4 regions of the Priestia sp. YIM B13486 genome follow, and region 2 is predicted to be linked to each of the others. Evidence: riboswitches for the same ligand, from Rfam matches in the RefSeq annotation. Region 2 holds a riboswitch; each other region holds the start of a gene.
What was found. A riboswitch is a leader RNA that binds a small molecule or an ion and turns the genes downstream of it on or off. The one in region 2 is predicted to bind thiamine pyrophosphate.
Positions count from the first base shown of each region.

Region 1: it holds a riboswitch for thiamine pyrophosphate, as region 2 does, so the genes downstream of both, ACFX4G_RS23250 (thiamine phosphate synthase) here and ACFX4G_RS13365 (acetylornithine deacetylase) in region 2, are expected to answer to the same signal.
Region 3: it holds a riboswitch for thiamine pyrophosphate, as region 2 does, so the genes downstream of both, thiM (hydroxyethylthiazole kinase) here and ACFX4G_RS13365 (acetylornithine deacetylase) in region 2, are expected to answer to the same signal.
Region 4: it holds a riboswitch for thiamine pyrophosphate, as region 2 does, so the genes downstream of both, thiT (energy-coupled thiamine transporter ThiT) here and ACFX4G_RS13365 (acetylornithine deacetylase) in region 2, are expected to answer to the same signal.

Region 1 covers NZ_JBHZOZ010000012.1:74,653-77,863, reverse strand. The annotation lists gene thiS (sulfur carrier protein ThiS) at 1-124, opposite strand, end outside; gene thiO (glycine oxidase ThiO) at 121-1,248, opposite strand; gene ACFX4G_RS23250 (thiamine phosphate synthase) at 1,232-1,855, opposite strand; TPP riboswitch at 1,978-2,079, opposite strand; gene ACFX4G_RS23245 (hypothetical protein) at 2,242-2,457, opposite strand; gene crcB (fluoride efflux transporter CrcB) at 2,505-2,894, opposite strand; gene ACFX4G_RS23235 (fluoride efflux transporter FluC) at 2,895-3,211, opposite strand, start outside.
Region 2 covers NZ_JBHZOZ010000004.1:268,301-271,511, reverse strand. The annotation lists gene ACFX4G_RS13370 (MFS transporter) at 1-925, shown strand, start outside; TPP riboswitch at 1,102-1,204, shown strand; gene ACFX4G_RS13365 (acetylornithine deacetylase) at 1,319-2,596, shown strand; gene tenA (thiaminase II) at 2,602-3,211, shown strand, end outside.
Region 3 covers NZ_JBHZOZ010000002.1:390,062-393,272, forward strand. The annotation lists gene ACFX4G_RS06135 (MFS transporter) at 1-993, shown strand, start outside; TPP riboswitch at 1,186-1,294, shown strand; gene thiM (hydroxyethylthiazole kinase) at 1,371-2,177, shown strand; gene thiE (thiamine phosphate synthase) at 2,191-2,835, shown strand; gene ACFX4G_RS06150 (pyridoxamine 5'-phosphate oxidase family protein) at 2,863-3,211, opposite strand, start outside.
Region 4 covers NZ_JBHZOZ010000007.1:50,507-53,717, forward strand. The annotation lists gene ACFX4G_RS18430 (ethanolamine ammonia-lyase reactivating factor EutA) at 1-825, opposite strand, end outside; gene thiT (energy-coupled thiamine transporter ThiT) at 982-1,590, opposite strand; TPP riboswitch at 1,625-1,725, opposite strand; lysine riboswitch at 1,900-2,084, shown strand; gene ACFX4G_RS18440 (amino acid permease) at 2,187-3,211, shown strand, end outside.

The sequences.
Region 1 (3,211 bases), on a different contig from region 2:
AAATGTTCTTGTTTAGCTCAACAATTACCACTCGTTCATGCAGGTTCTGAGCCTGCAACAAGTGCTCGACCGTTTCAATTTCATCTCCAAAAGTAACGGTCTTACCATTAATGATTAGATTCAATGAACTCCCTCCATTACTCTTGTTAGCTGAAATGATGTAAAAAATGAATGATTCAGCTTTTTCCCTAACAAAGCATCAGCCATAATTTTTCCAGTTGCAGCACTTAATAAAATACCGTTTCGGTAGTGGCCAAACGCCATGTGTAGATTCGCTATTTCAGGATGCTCTCCTAAATAAGGCCAGCCATCATTTGTTTGTGGACGAAGACCAGCCCATGCTTTTTCAAATGTGGCTTCTTTAATAGCTGGCAGAAGCGCCGAAGCTTTATTCAGCAAAAATTGAATACCTTGTGCAGAAACCGTCTTGGTAAAGTCATGCTGTAGCTTAGTTGCCCCGATTACGATTCTTCCACCAGTCTTAGGCACTAAGTAAAAACCTTCATCTAAAAAAATCGTTTTAGAAAGCAGCGGCTTATGACTTCGAAGAGCAATACACTCCCCTTTTACGGGAAACACGCGACCTAAATGTTCAGAAGAAATAAAGCGTTTAGCCCATGAGCCTGCTGCAATAACTACTTTTTCTCCGTAAAAAGAGCCTCTGGACGTCTGTACACCTTTTACTGTTTCATTTTCCATAATAAGAGAATGAACATCACAGTATTCGAATATATCTGCTCCGTGATACAAGGCTCCATGAGCAAGAGCTTGCGTTAACTTAGCCGGAGCTAGCTGGCCGTCCCCCGGTATTGTAATGGCTCCGTATATGTCTGGAGAGAGACCGGGTTCTAACAAACGCGCTTCTTTTACATCGATCCATCTTACATGTTCATCCCATTGGTGGTGCTGAGCGGCTTTTTTCTTTAATACGTGTGCATCTTCTTCTGTTACAGCGACTTTTAATAAGCCTTTTTGAATGAGCTCTACGTCGATGGCCGTTTTTTCTTTTAGTTCCTTCACCAGCTCAGGAAACATGCTTCTGCTCTTAATAGCAAGGTCTAAAAGAGGACCTTCTTCATCAATTTCAGCTTGAGCACCTAAAATACCAGCTGCTGCACTTGAAGCTTCACAACCAATTTGATTTCGTTCAAGAATGGCCACTGATGCTCCTTGTTTTGACAAATGATAAGCGATAGAAGAGCTGATTATGCCTCCTCCGACTAACAGTACATCATAATGCTGCTTCATTTTCTCCACCTCCAGATGTCCATATATGAGAATATTGTTTAATCGCTTTAAGGGGATTTTGCGCAAGCATGACACCAGACATCACAGCTATACCGTGTGCTCCTGTTTGAAGCACCTCTTTGGCATTTACAGGTGTAATTCCTCCAATGGCAATAACCGGTATCTGTACAGCATCTACTACTTCTTTTAGTGCTGCTACCCCTCGACTTTTTAATCCTTTTTTTGAATGTGTTGAATAAATATGTCCGTATAGAATGTAGTGGGCACCATCTTTTTCAGCTTCTAAAGCCTCTTCCACAGAGTGAACTGATTTTCCGACAATAAGAGAAGGAAATACGTCTCTAACACACGAAACATCTAAACTATGATAGGCAAGCTGTACGCCTTTTGCTTTTAAAGCATGCGCTACATCAACTCGGTCATTTACAATAATTTTAGAGAGACAAAATGGCAGGCTTTCTAGCAAACATTGAATCTGCTTTGCCGTTTTCTTTTTTTCTCTAATATGAATGGCACCCGCAAAAGGCTCAATAGCCGTTAAAATGTCCCGAACCTCTTCAATTGGCTGCTTATCTGTTGTAACGACATGAAATTTAGGAATATCCATATGATCGAAACCTTTCCGTTCAGAATAAAGAGAAATTTCAATCACTTCATCTTGTGTAGAGGGCTTTATTACATACAAAAAAACCACTCTACAACGTAGAGTGGTTAGCATGCATCGTTATGTAAACATGATCGCCACTTCCCTACGCTGGTACAAACCAGATCAGGTTCAAAGGGTCCGAAATACATTCGTCTCAGCTTCAAAAAGCTCCCCTAGTGATTGCTATTTATTGATTTTGTTTTCGCACTTAAAATTATAACACAACTAGATGTAAATACAATATCTCTTTATGCTCTTACGGCTCTCTTCCTTTTATAGATGTATCTTTTAAGCTTCTTTACTAAGTAAGAGGTCCGGCGCACCTCATCATTCTGCTTTTTATATGATTAGTAATCGGTATAGTCGTCAAATTCTTCCTTGTCTTTTTCCTTTTTCCGATCCCATATAAACAGCAGGAGTAACATAATAAAAGTTAGAATATAAAAACCGTAAAAAATAAATGCCGCCACAACATTTATAAATAAAAATAAAAAACCGATGATCTGACCTGCAACAGCTACAATCAACAAAATGTATTTCCAAACTTCTGCTTTTCTATCCATTCTCTACTTCTCCGTCTTTTTGTTTTTCCCTACTAGAAACGTTCTCTTTACTTAAATAAAAACGTTCCTGCCAGTAAACCGACTGTAAATAAACCAACTGTTCCAAATGCTGAAATCCCCACATACGCCAGCATTTTCCGATAAGATTTTTCTCGAATTAACTGTACGGTTTCCACACTGAACGTTGAAAAAGTGGTAAAGGCACCAAAAAAACCAATGCCAATCATTAAAAATATTGAATCATCATAAGCATGACTCGGAACCTTTCCATAATAACTACCGTAAAAAAGACCAAGCCCAAACGCACCGAGCAAGTTTACAAACAGCATTGATACTGGAAAAGGAGGGTTTGAAACTGTTTTTGTAACTTTTAAACCCAAAAGATAACGGCATATTCCTCCAGCTGCCCCGCCAAGTGCCAAGCTCACTATGCTCATTTACTTCACCTCATGTACTTTCACTAAATTTTTCCCTGCCGCTTCACCGCATAGATAGCCTGCTAAAGCAAGAAGGATTCCACCTACTAAAGAGACCATTACATAAATGGCTCCCCAAAATAAATGGTGCTGAGTGAGAGAAATGACGTCTCCTGCAAACGTTGAATACGTTGTAAAACCGCCGCATACGCCAACTCCTAGTCCAAGCTTTATCCATTCTTTTGGCTTTTTCCACACAAAAAATCCTGTTAATAGGCCTAGTATGAAGCTTCCTAATAGGTTTTCAATTACCGTTCCTATTGGATAGCCCGTATATA
Region 2 (3,211 bases):
AATGCTTCTAGGTGTATCGGAATCTCCTTTTTTTACATCGGGAATTAAAGTGACGGAAAGGTGGTTTAAAAAAGAAGAGCGCGGCTTGCCTACGTCTATTATTAACACAGGGTCTCAAATTGCTAATGCAATTGCTCCGCCGCTGTTAACAGTATTGCTTTTAACAATGAGTTGGAGAGGAATGTTTATTGTTATAGGAGCAGCCGGCTTTATTGTGATGTTTGTTTGGCTAAAGATCTATCGTGATCCAGATCATATCGCCAATAAAGTGAAAACTGCCCCTAAAGAAGAAACGGAAATCAGTCCTATCTCACAAGCAAAATGGTCACAGCTTTTTAAATATAAAAGCACATGGTTTATGATTATCGGGAATTTCGGAATTATGTTTACGATTTGGGTTTATTTAACTTGGCTTCCAAGCTATTTAGAAACAGAGCGCGGTTTTAGCCTAAAACAAACGGGCTGGATTGCTGCTATTCCGTTTCTAGCTGGAATTATAGGAGTTTTACTTGGCGGTGCAATTTCTGATCGATTTATTCGAAAAGGAGTTCCTGCAGTAACAGCAAGAAAAATTCCAATTGTAGGCGGGGCGATCTTAGCAGCAGCATCGGTGGCACCCGTTCCTTTCATTGATAATGCAGCTTTGAGTATTGTCTTATTATCCATTGGCTACTTCGCGTCACAGCTGCCATCAGGTGTCATTTGGACTCTAGCGGCGGATGTTGCACCGAAGGAACAAGTTGCTTCACTCGGCGCTATTCAGAACTTTGGAGGGTTTTTAGGAGCAGCAATGGCTCCTATCGTAACGGGATTTATATTAGATGCAACCGGAACTTTTACAGCGGTGTTCCTATTAGGCGCAGGACTGCTTTTAATTGGCGCTATTAGTTACGGTGTATTTTTAAAGAAGCCGATAGCTAACTAGTAAGCTTATAAAAGTAAAGAGCACACACTGCTTAAAAAAGGTGTGTGCTTTTTATTTTACTAAAAAGGAAACTATTTTCATTGCTGAATCATGAACCTTTCTATTGAATAAAACGCTTTACTATGATAAAACTATTACAGGTAAACATATGATAATCGTTTAATTTTATAGAGATACAACGCCACTAGGGGTGCTTTCTAAGCTGAGAGAGACGAGAAGTCTTAACCCTTATAACCTGAACTAGGTAATACTAGCGTAGGAAAGAGGTATTGTAATGGATGTTTTGTATGGTATTTCCTTACGAACTCGTTATAATAATTTTTTGTATATAAACAAAAACACTTCTTTCCTGCGAAAGAAGTGTTTTTTTATGCGTAAAGGAAGGTGTCATACATGGAAGAAACAATTGATTTGATTGTCAAACAGGTAGAGGAGCGCAAAGGGGAGCTAATCCAGTTAGTAAAAACGCTTGTTTCATATAAAACGCCGGCGCCTCCTGCACGAAATTCTCATGAAGCGCAGCGTTACGTAGCAGATTTCCTTAAAAACTGCGGTTTTTCCATCGATATGTGGGATTTATATTGCAACGATCCTATTGTAGTGGGCACGTTAAAAGGGAAAAAATCAGCTGACTATCAAAGCTTAATTATTAACGGGCATATGGATGTAGCTGAGGTACAAGAAAATGAAAAGTGGGAGACAAATCCGTTTGAAGCTGTGGTAAAAGACAACATGATAATCGGACGCGGAGTTGCTGATATGAAAGGCGGCTTGGCAGGAGCATTATTTGCAGTCCAGCTTTTAACAGAAGCAGGAATCGAACTGCCGGGAGACTTGATTTTTGAATCCGTTGTAGGAGAAGAAGTGGGAGAGGCAGGTACGCTGCAATGCTGTCAGAAAGGATATACAGCTGACTTTGCGCTTGTTGCTGATACGAGTGATTTACATATTCAAGGTCAAGGCGGAGTGATCACGGGATGGATTACGATAAAAAGCAGTAAAACCTATCATGACGGTACACGCCGAAGTATGATTCATGCTGGAGGAGGTCTGTTAGCTGCGAGTGCTATTGAGAAGATGGCAAAAGTGATCGGAGGGCTGCAAGAATTGGAGCGCCACTGGGCTGTTACAAAAAGCTATCCAGGATTTTTGCCGGGAACAAATACGATTAATCCAGCAGTAATCGAAGGGGGAAGGCATGCTGCGTTTATTGCAGATGAATGCAGGCTGTGGATCACCGTTCACTATTATCCCAATGAATCATACGACCAAGTATCAAAAGAAGTGGAAGAATACATTTTAGCTATTGCAAAAGCAGATCCATGGTTAAAAGATAACCTGCCAACCTTTGAATGGGGAGGCACATCAATGATTGAAGACAGAGGAGAAATCTTCCCGTCATTAGAAATTGATGAAAATCACGCTGGAGTACAGCTGCTTGCAAATACTCATGAACAAATTGAAGGGAAAAAGCCCCCAATCGATGTGTCAACTAGCGTAACAGATGGCGGTTGGCTAGCTGATGCGGGAATTCCGGCAGCTATTTATGGTCCGGGAAATTTAGCAAATGCACATGCTGTGAATGAACAATTAGATATGAATCAGCTTATTCAATATACAAAAGTGATGGTGCAGTTCATTTATACGTGGCTGCATACGCATAAGGAGTGATCATCATGAAATTTAGTGAACGATTATACGAAAAGCTGCAGCCTATTTGGCGTCAAAATCATAATCATCCCTTTGTACAGGGAATGGGAGACGGAACGCTTGAAAAGGAGAAGTTTCGCTTTTACATGATTCAAGATTACCTTTACCTAATTGATTATGCTAAATTATTTGCGATTGGAGCCATGAAAGCTACCGATGTTCAAACGATGGGGAAATTTGCTGCACTTTTGGATTCTACATTAAACGAAGAAATGAGCCTGCACCGTGAGTATGCCAAGAAATTTGAAATCAGCGAAAAAGAATTAGAAAAAGCGCAGCCATCTCCTACAACGCTTGCATACACACACTATATGCTGCACGTTGGTCAAAGCGGAACATTAGCTGAATTAGTGGCGGCTCTTTTGCCTTGTATGTGGAGCTATTGGGAAATAGGAAAAGAACTCAGTGAAAAGCCTGGAGCTAACAATGAGTTTTATCGTGAGTGGATTGAAATGTATAGCTCAGAAGAATTTGGAGAACTAGCGACATGGTGTATTAATTTATTCGACTCACTTACTGAAGACAAATCAGAAGCGGAGTTAGAAAAGCTCGAAGAAATTTTCTTAAATACAACGC
Region 3 (3,211 bases), on a different contig from region 2:
ATTATTGTAGCGGGAATGATTGTTTTTGCCTTGTCTGAATGGTTCTTTGGTTCAGTGAGTACACCTCTTTTATTATTTGTATCGAGAATGTTAGGCGGTGTCGGGGCCGCGCTCATTATGCCTGCTGTTATGGCCTATACAGCGGACGTGACGTCTGCTAAAGAACGTGCTAAAGGAATGGGCTATGTGACGGCGGCGATTACAACAGGATTTATTATTGGACCTGGTATCGGCGGCTTTTTAGCTGAATACGGCATGCGTGTACCATTTTATATGGCCGCAGTAGCAGGAGGCTTGGCTGCAGTGATTACGCTTTTTGTTTTGCCAGAGTCTCGTCCTGTACAAAATCATGCTGTTTCAAACAATGAGAATCCAAAAGAAGATCGGCTGCTACTCCAGCTTATGAATTCCTATAAAGAACCTTATTTTCTAAGTTTAATTATTGTTTTTGTGACATCGTTTGGATTATCCAATTATGAAACGATTTTTTCGCTATTTGTTGATCATAAATTTAGCTTTACGCCCAAAGATATTGCGTTTGTTATTACGTTTGGCTCTATTGCGGGGGCCGTAGTGCAGGTTACGATTTTTGGCTGGATTTTAAATAAGTTTGGTGAAAAAAGAGTGATTTCGTTTTGCTTGATGATGACGGGACTTTTTATTTTACTTACGCTGTTTGTGCACACGTACTGGCTTATTATTGTTGTGACATTCATCGTCTTTTTAGCAACAGATATTTTACGTCCGGCAATCAGCACGCAAATGTCGATGATGGCACAAGACGACCAAGGGTATGTAGCCGGACTAAATTCTGCTTATACAAGTCTTGGGAATATTATTGGACCCGTTGTAGCAGGCTTTCTTTTTGATATAAACATTAATTATCCGTACGTATCAGCTGCACTTGTACTGCTGCTTTGTTTTCTTTTATCTTTAAGAGCAGGGAAGGACAGAAAAACAGCTGTGAGAAATCAAGCGGTTCAAGAGAAATAACCATAAGGAAAAAATGATAGAATTCTTAGGGAATTGAAGACCTCGAGTAGCTTACTGGAGGTCTATTGATTATTCTTTTAGGAATGGTGTAAGGTTTAAAGCGCCACTCACCCTATAGAGAAGCTTTATTTTATCGGCAAAACAGTGAAATGGTTGCAAATAAAAAAGGTTAATAGTAAACTTTAAACGTAACAAGAATAGTATGGGAGCTTGCGCGGGGCAGGCTGAGAGTACAGGGACGCCTGTTGACCATTTGAACCTGTTGGATAATGCCAGCGCAGGGAATGTGAGTACATACCAAAGCACTTTGCGCATGCAAGGTGCTTTTTTGTCTTTTTTTTGCAGTGTTAAAACTAAATGAAAAGAGTGAAAAAAACATGGATATTAGTAAAATTTCAGCTCAATTAGAAAAAGTAAGAGATACAAGTCCGCTTGTTCATAATATTACGAATGTTGTGGTAACCAACTTTACAGCAAATGGACTGCTTGCACTAGGAGCTTCACCTGTTATGGCTTATGCGAAGGAAGAAGTGGCTGACATGGCACGAATCGCCGGAGCGCTTGTCTTAAATATGGGTACACTGACGGCTCAAGAAGTAGAAGCGATGAGAATAGCAGGAAAATCAGCAAATGAAAATGGCGTGCCGGTTATTTTCGATCCTGTAGGAGCCGGAGCGACACCGTTTCGTACAGAAGTAGCACGTCAGCTTGTAGAAGAATTAAATATGGCAGTTATTCGTGGTAACGCTGCTGAAGTTGCGAATGTCGTAGGCGAGTCATGGCTCATTAAAGGCGTTGATTCATTAGAAGGGCAAGGAGACGTCATTGAACTTGCTGAAAAAGCAGCGAACAAATTAGATACGGTGATTGTTATCACGGGTAAACAAGATGTAATCACAGATGGAAACAAAACGTATACAGTAGACAACGGTCACCCGTTATTTACGAAAGTGACGGGGACTGGGTGTCTGCTAACATCAATTATAGGAGCTTTCGCTGCTGTAGAAAAAGAATATGTCGAGGCAAGCGTTGCTGCTTTAAGTTTTTACGGAGTGGCAGGTGAAATCGCCGCAGCGAAAAAAGGTGAAGAAGGGCCGGGAAGCTTTCAAATTGAGCTGTTAAATCAGCTTCATCTTTTATCTGGGCAGGATATTGAATCATATGCAAGAGTACATCAACGTTAAAAGGAGCCGGAAAATGACAAATGAAGAAATCAAAAAGCTGCTGCAAGTTTATTTTATAATGGGCAGCAATAACTGTAAAAAAGATCCGAAAGAAGTGTTGAAAGAAGCAATTGAAGGCGGCGTTACCGTGTTTCAATTCCGTGAAAAAGGCGAGGGTGCCTTAACAGGAGAAGCGAAATATCAGCTGGCGAAGGAACTTCAGCAAATTTGTCAGCAGCACAGCGTTCCTTTTGTGGTGAATGATGATCTGGACTTAGCGATCCGCTTACAAGCAGATGGCGTTCATATTGGACAAGAAGATGAAAAAGCTCATATTGTTCGAGAGAAAATAGGAAAAGGAATTGTGGGCGTCTCTGTTCATAATGTACAAGAGCTGCAGCAAGCGATAAAAGACGGGGCGGATTATGTAGGAATGGGACCTGTTTTTCCTACTTCTACAAAAAAAGACGCAAAAGCAGTGCAAGGTACAAAGTTAATTGAAGAAGTGCGAAACCAGAATATTGACTTTCCAATTGTAGGAATCGGCGGGATCACGCCTGAAAATGCCAAACAAGTAGTAGAAGCAGGTGCAGATGGCGTTTCTATTATTACCGCGATTAGCTTAGCAGCGTCTCCAAAAGAAAAAGCAGCTCAATTGAAAGAAGCGGTAAGAAAATAAAAAAAGCGCACAGTGTGCGCTTTTTTATTATAGCTGAACAGTTTGAGGAGTTTCTTCGCCTTCATTCATAAAGCGAATTTCGTTCGGCGTAATTTCAAGAACAACATACTCAGGGTCATTTGGACCGTCAAACCATTCTTTCATGTGATCGTTCCATATACGCCCTTTTAATTGATCACCAGTACGAAGAACAGCTGTACCAGATAATTCTAAGTATTGATCGCCATATCCTTCGCCGCTGTAGCCCAATAGTACGTGCACGTTCGGATTGGCTTCGATTTCCTCTGCCTTATGTGTATTGATATTTGTTGGTGTGTAAAGAGCGATACCATCTTCATCGCTAAAGAATGTCATATAGCGAGAGTGGGGTTTGTTG
Region 4 (3,211 bases), on a different contig from region 2:
CACTGTTTTCGGCTTTTGCTTCTCCATCATTGCTCCTACCCCTCCTGAAATCATAATTGTTTCTGGTTGGATAGAAGATCTTGTATGAGGAGAAACGAGCAGCGAAGAGGTTTGAATTAGTGCTCTTACATAATTCACGGTTTCTTCAGCTAGTAATTGACAGATAGACGAGAGTTTTTCAAATGTTGCTTTTTCACCTTCTCGCAGTGTTAAAGAATTATTTTTTAAAAATTCAGTTAAATAAGGTGAAACGTAGGTAACAAAGCCGTCTGAATTCAGCCGAATTAATCTTCCACCTACATGCAGCGTAAACGTTTCGATCACTTTTCCGTTTTGACATAAAGTGATGTTAGCGGTGCCTCCTCCTACATCAATATTGGCAATTACTGCATTTGTTTCAGCGGAATGTTGGATTGCTCCTGATCCTTTTGCCGCCAATATTCCTTCCAAGTCAGCACCGGCTGTTGCAACAACAAAATCTCCAGCATGTTCGGCTAGATAGTGAACGATACTTTCTGCATTTTGCTTTCTGGCCGTTTCTCCTGTGATGATCACAGCACCTGCCTCCACTTGATCTAAGGAGATTCCTGCGTTCTTATACTCTTGTTCTAGTAGTACCGTTAATCTTTGAACATCGATTTCAACATCGTTTAGCATAGGGGTTGTATAGATAGAACTTACATACGTTACGCGACGATCAATAATTTGACAGCCTGGCAGCGTAAATTGATTTTGTTGATTTGCTATTAACAGCTTGCTTACAATCAATTTTGTTGTGCTTGTTCCAATATCTAAACCTATGCTCGTTATCCATTTCTGTAGCATGCTATCAATCCCTTATCTCGTTTGAATATGGTGATTATCATAAAACAGTTTTTTGAATATTTCACTAACTATGTTATCAAACCTGACACACTTTTGTGTAAACAAAGGTGACAAATGACAAAAAAGACTAAATCTTGGTAGATTTAGTCTTTTTGCTTATGATGAGTGTGATTTAGTTACAATCATTCTTGATGCGGATGGAATTAATAGTGAAAGAATGATTAAGCAGGCTATTAGTGACCCTACCATTGAAATACCGTTCATTGAAAAAGAATACCATAGAGCGGACATACCCTTTGGCGCATATGATCCCCAAAAAATAATGCCCGCAATAAAGTGCCAGAAATACCGTGCGAAGCTGCCGATAACAAGGGATAAAACAATCAAAACAAAAGCTTTTGATCTGTTATTGTTAGCTAAATTTGTTTTAATAGATTGCGAAAAAACACCTCCAAAACCTATAAAAGCAAAAGCCACAATATATTCAATAAACGTTTGTAGCGCTGTTAAAATATAAGCCGTTCCTGTTGCCAACTGCAACAGCCCCCATAATAGACCAGATAGAGCCCCGCCTTTTACTCCCCAGCGAAAGCACATAATAAAAATGGGCACCATGGAGAACGAAATACTCACAGCCGTTGCAATCTTAATGGAAGGCAAAAGATCAAGTAGAAGTGCTAATGCTGCAAAAATAGCTATTTCAATTTTAGCCTGTAAAGGTAATGCTTTATTCACGTTTCTCACTCCTGTTTTTGAATCATTCATATCAAACGGTTTACACAGGAGTAAGCAAATAGATATGCTACTATTCCCACATTCCTACGCTAGCGTTAACTAACAGGTTCTAAGGGTCTGAACATTTCGTTCACTCTCAGCACGGCGGCTCCCCCTGTGGTACGTTCGGATATTTATGTAGTATTATGACAACATTCATTATACCATATGTAACAAAATAGATTCGAGAGATTTCAAAGATGTTTCTATTTTCTGAATCTATTTTTTATAATGACAATCGTTTTAGTATTTGTTATACTTCTTTTATGTCAATTGAATATAAAAAACCCTCATCCTAATCGATGAGGTAGAGGTCGCAGTTTTTAATAGTAAAGTAACGGAAATGCAGAGAACATTGAGGATGTTGCTTGAAAGGAAAAATTGCCGAAGTTTAGATCACTTCTCGGTTGATTTAAGCTGGGGCTGTCTCCGAACAGGAACAGAACTGTCACATCATGCGAGTGATGTGAAGAGCTATCTTCACGGAAGGTTGACGCGGTTTTCAGATTTAAAAGCGCGCACATATACTGCGGGCTTTTTTTATGTTATCCCGTCTCTTTCCGTACATTCGAAAGGAGTATTTATCTATGCAAGAGCAGCAAGAATTAAAACGTGGGTTGAAATCTCGCCACTTAACGATGATTTCATTAGGAGGAGCCATCGGAACCGGCTTATTCCTAGCAAGTGGTGGAGCAATTCACACAGCAGGACCTGGGGGAGCGCTTTTAGCTTACGCTATCATTGGCGTCATGGTTTACTTTTTGATGACCAGCCTAGCAGAGCTCGCAGCTTATATGCCTGAAGCTGGTTCATTTAGTACGTATGCGTCTCGTTTTGTAGATCCATCCTTTGGTTTCGCTCTCGGCTGGAACTACTGGTATAACTGGGCTATTACGATTGCAGCTGAATTATCCGCTGGAGCCCTTATTATGAAATTTTGGTTCCCAAACTCTTCTTCTATTTTATGGAGTGCCCTGTTTTTATTAATTATGTTTGGGCTTAACTACCTTTCTGTAAAAGGATTTGGTGAATCTGAATTTTGGTTTTCGTTAATTAAAGTAGTAACAGTTATCATCTTTTTAGTTATTGGTATTATGATGATTTTTGGTATCTTTAACAATGAAGCACCAGGTTTTAAAAACTTCACGCTTGGTGATGGACCGATTCACGGTGGATTCTTTACTGTACTAGGTATTTTTATGGCTGCTGGTTTTTCATTCCAAGGAACAGAGTTGCTTGGGGTCGCGGCTGGAGAAAGTGAAGATCCGGAAAAAACGGTTCCTCGCGCAGTTAAACAAGTCTTCTGGCGCATCTTGTTATTTTATATTTTAGCTATTTTTGTTATTGGAATGCTTATTCCATACACAGCGGATTCATTAGCAAGTGATGATGTGCGGGTAAGTCCGTTTACTCTAATATTCGAACGAGCAGGTCTGGCGTTTGCGGCATCGGCTATCAATGCCGTTATTTTAACAGCCGTTTTATCTGCTGGTAACTCAGGTATGTATGCTTCTACGCGTATGCTGTGGAACTTAGCGAAAGATGGAAAAGCACCAAGGTTCTTAGCAAAAGTGAATAAACGAGGCGTTCCAGTTAATGCCTTAATCGCAAC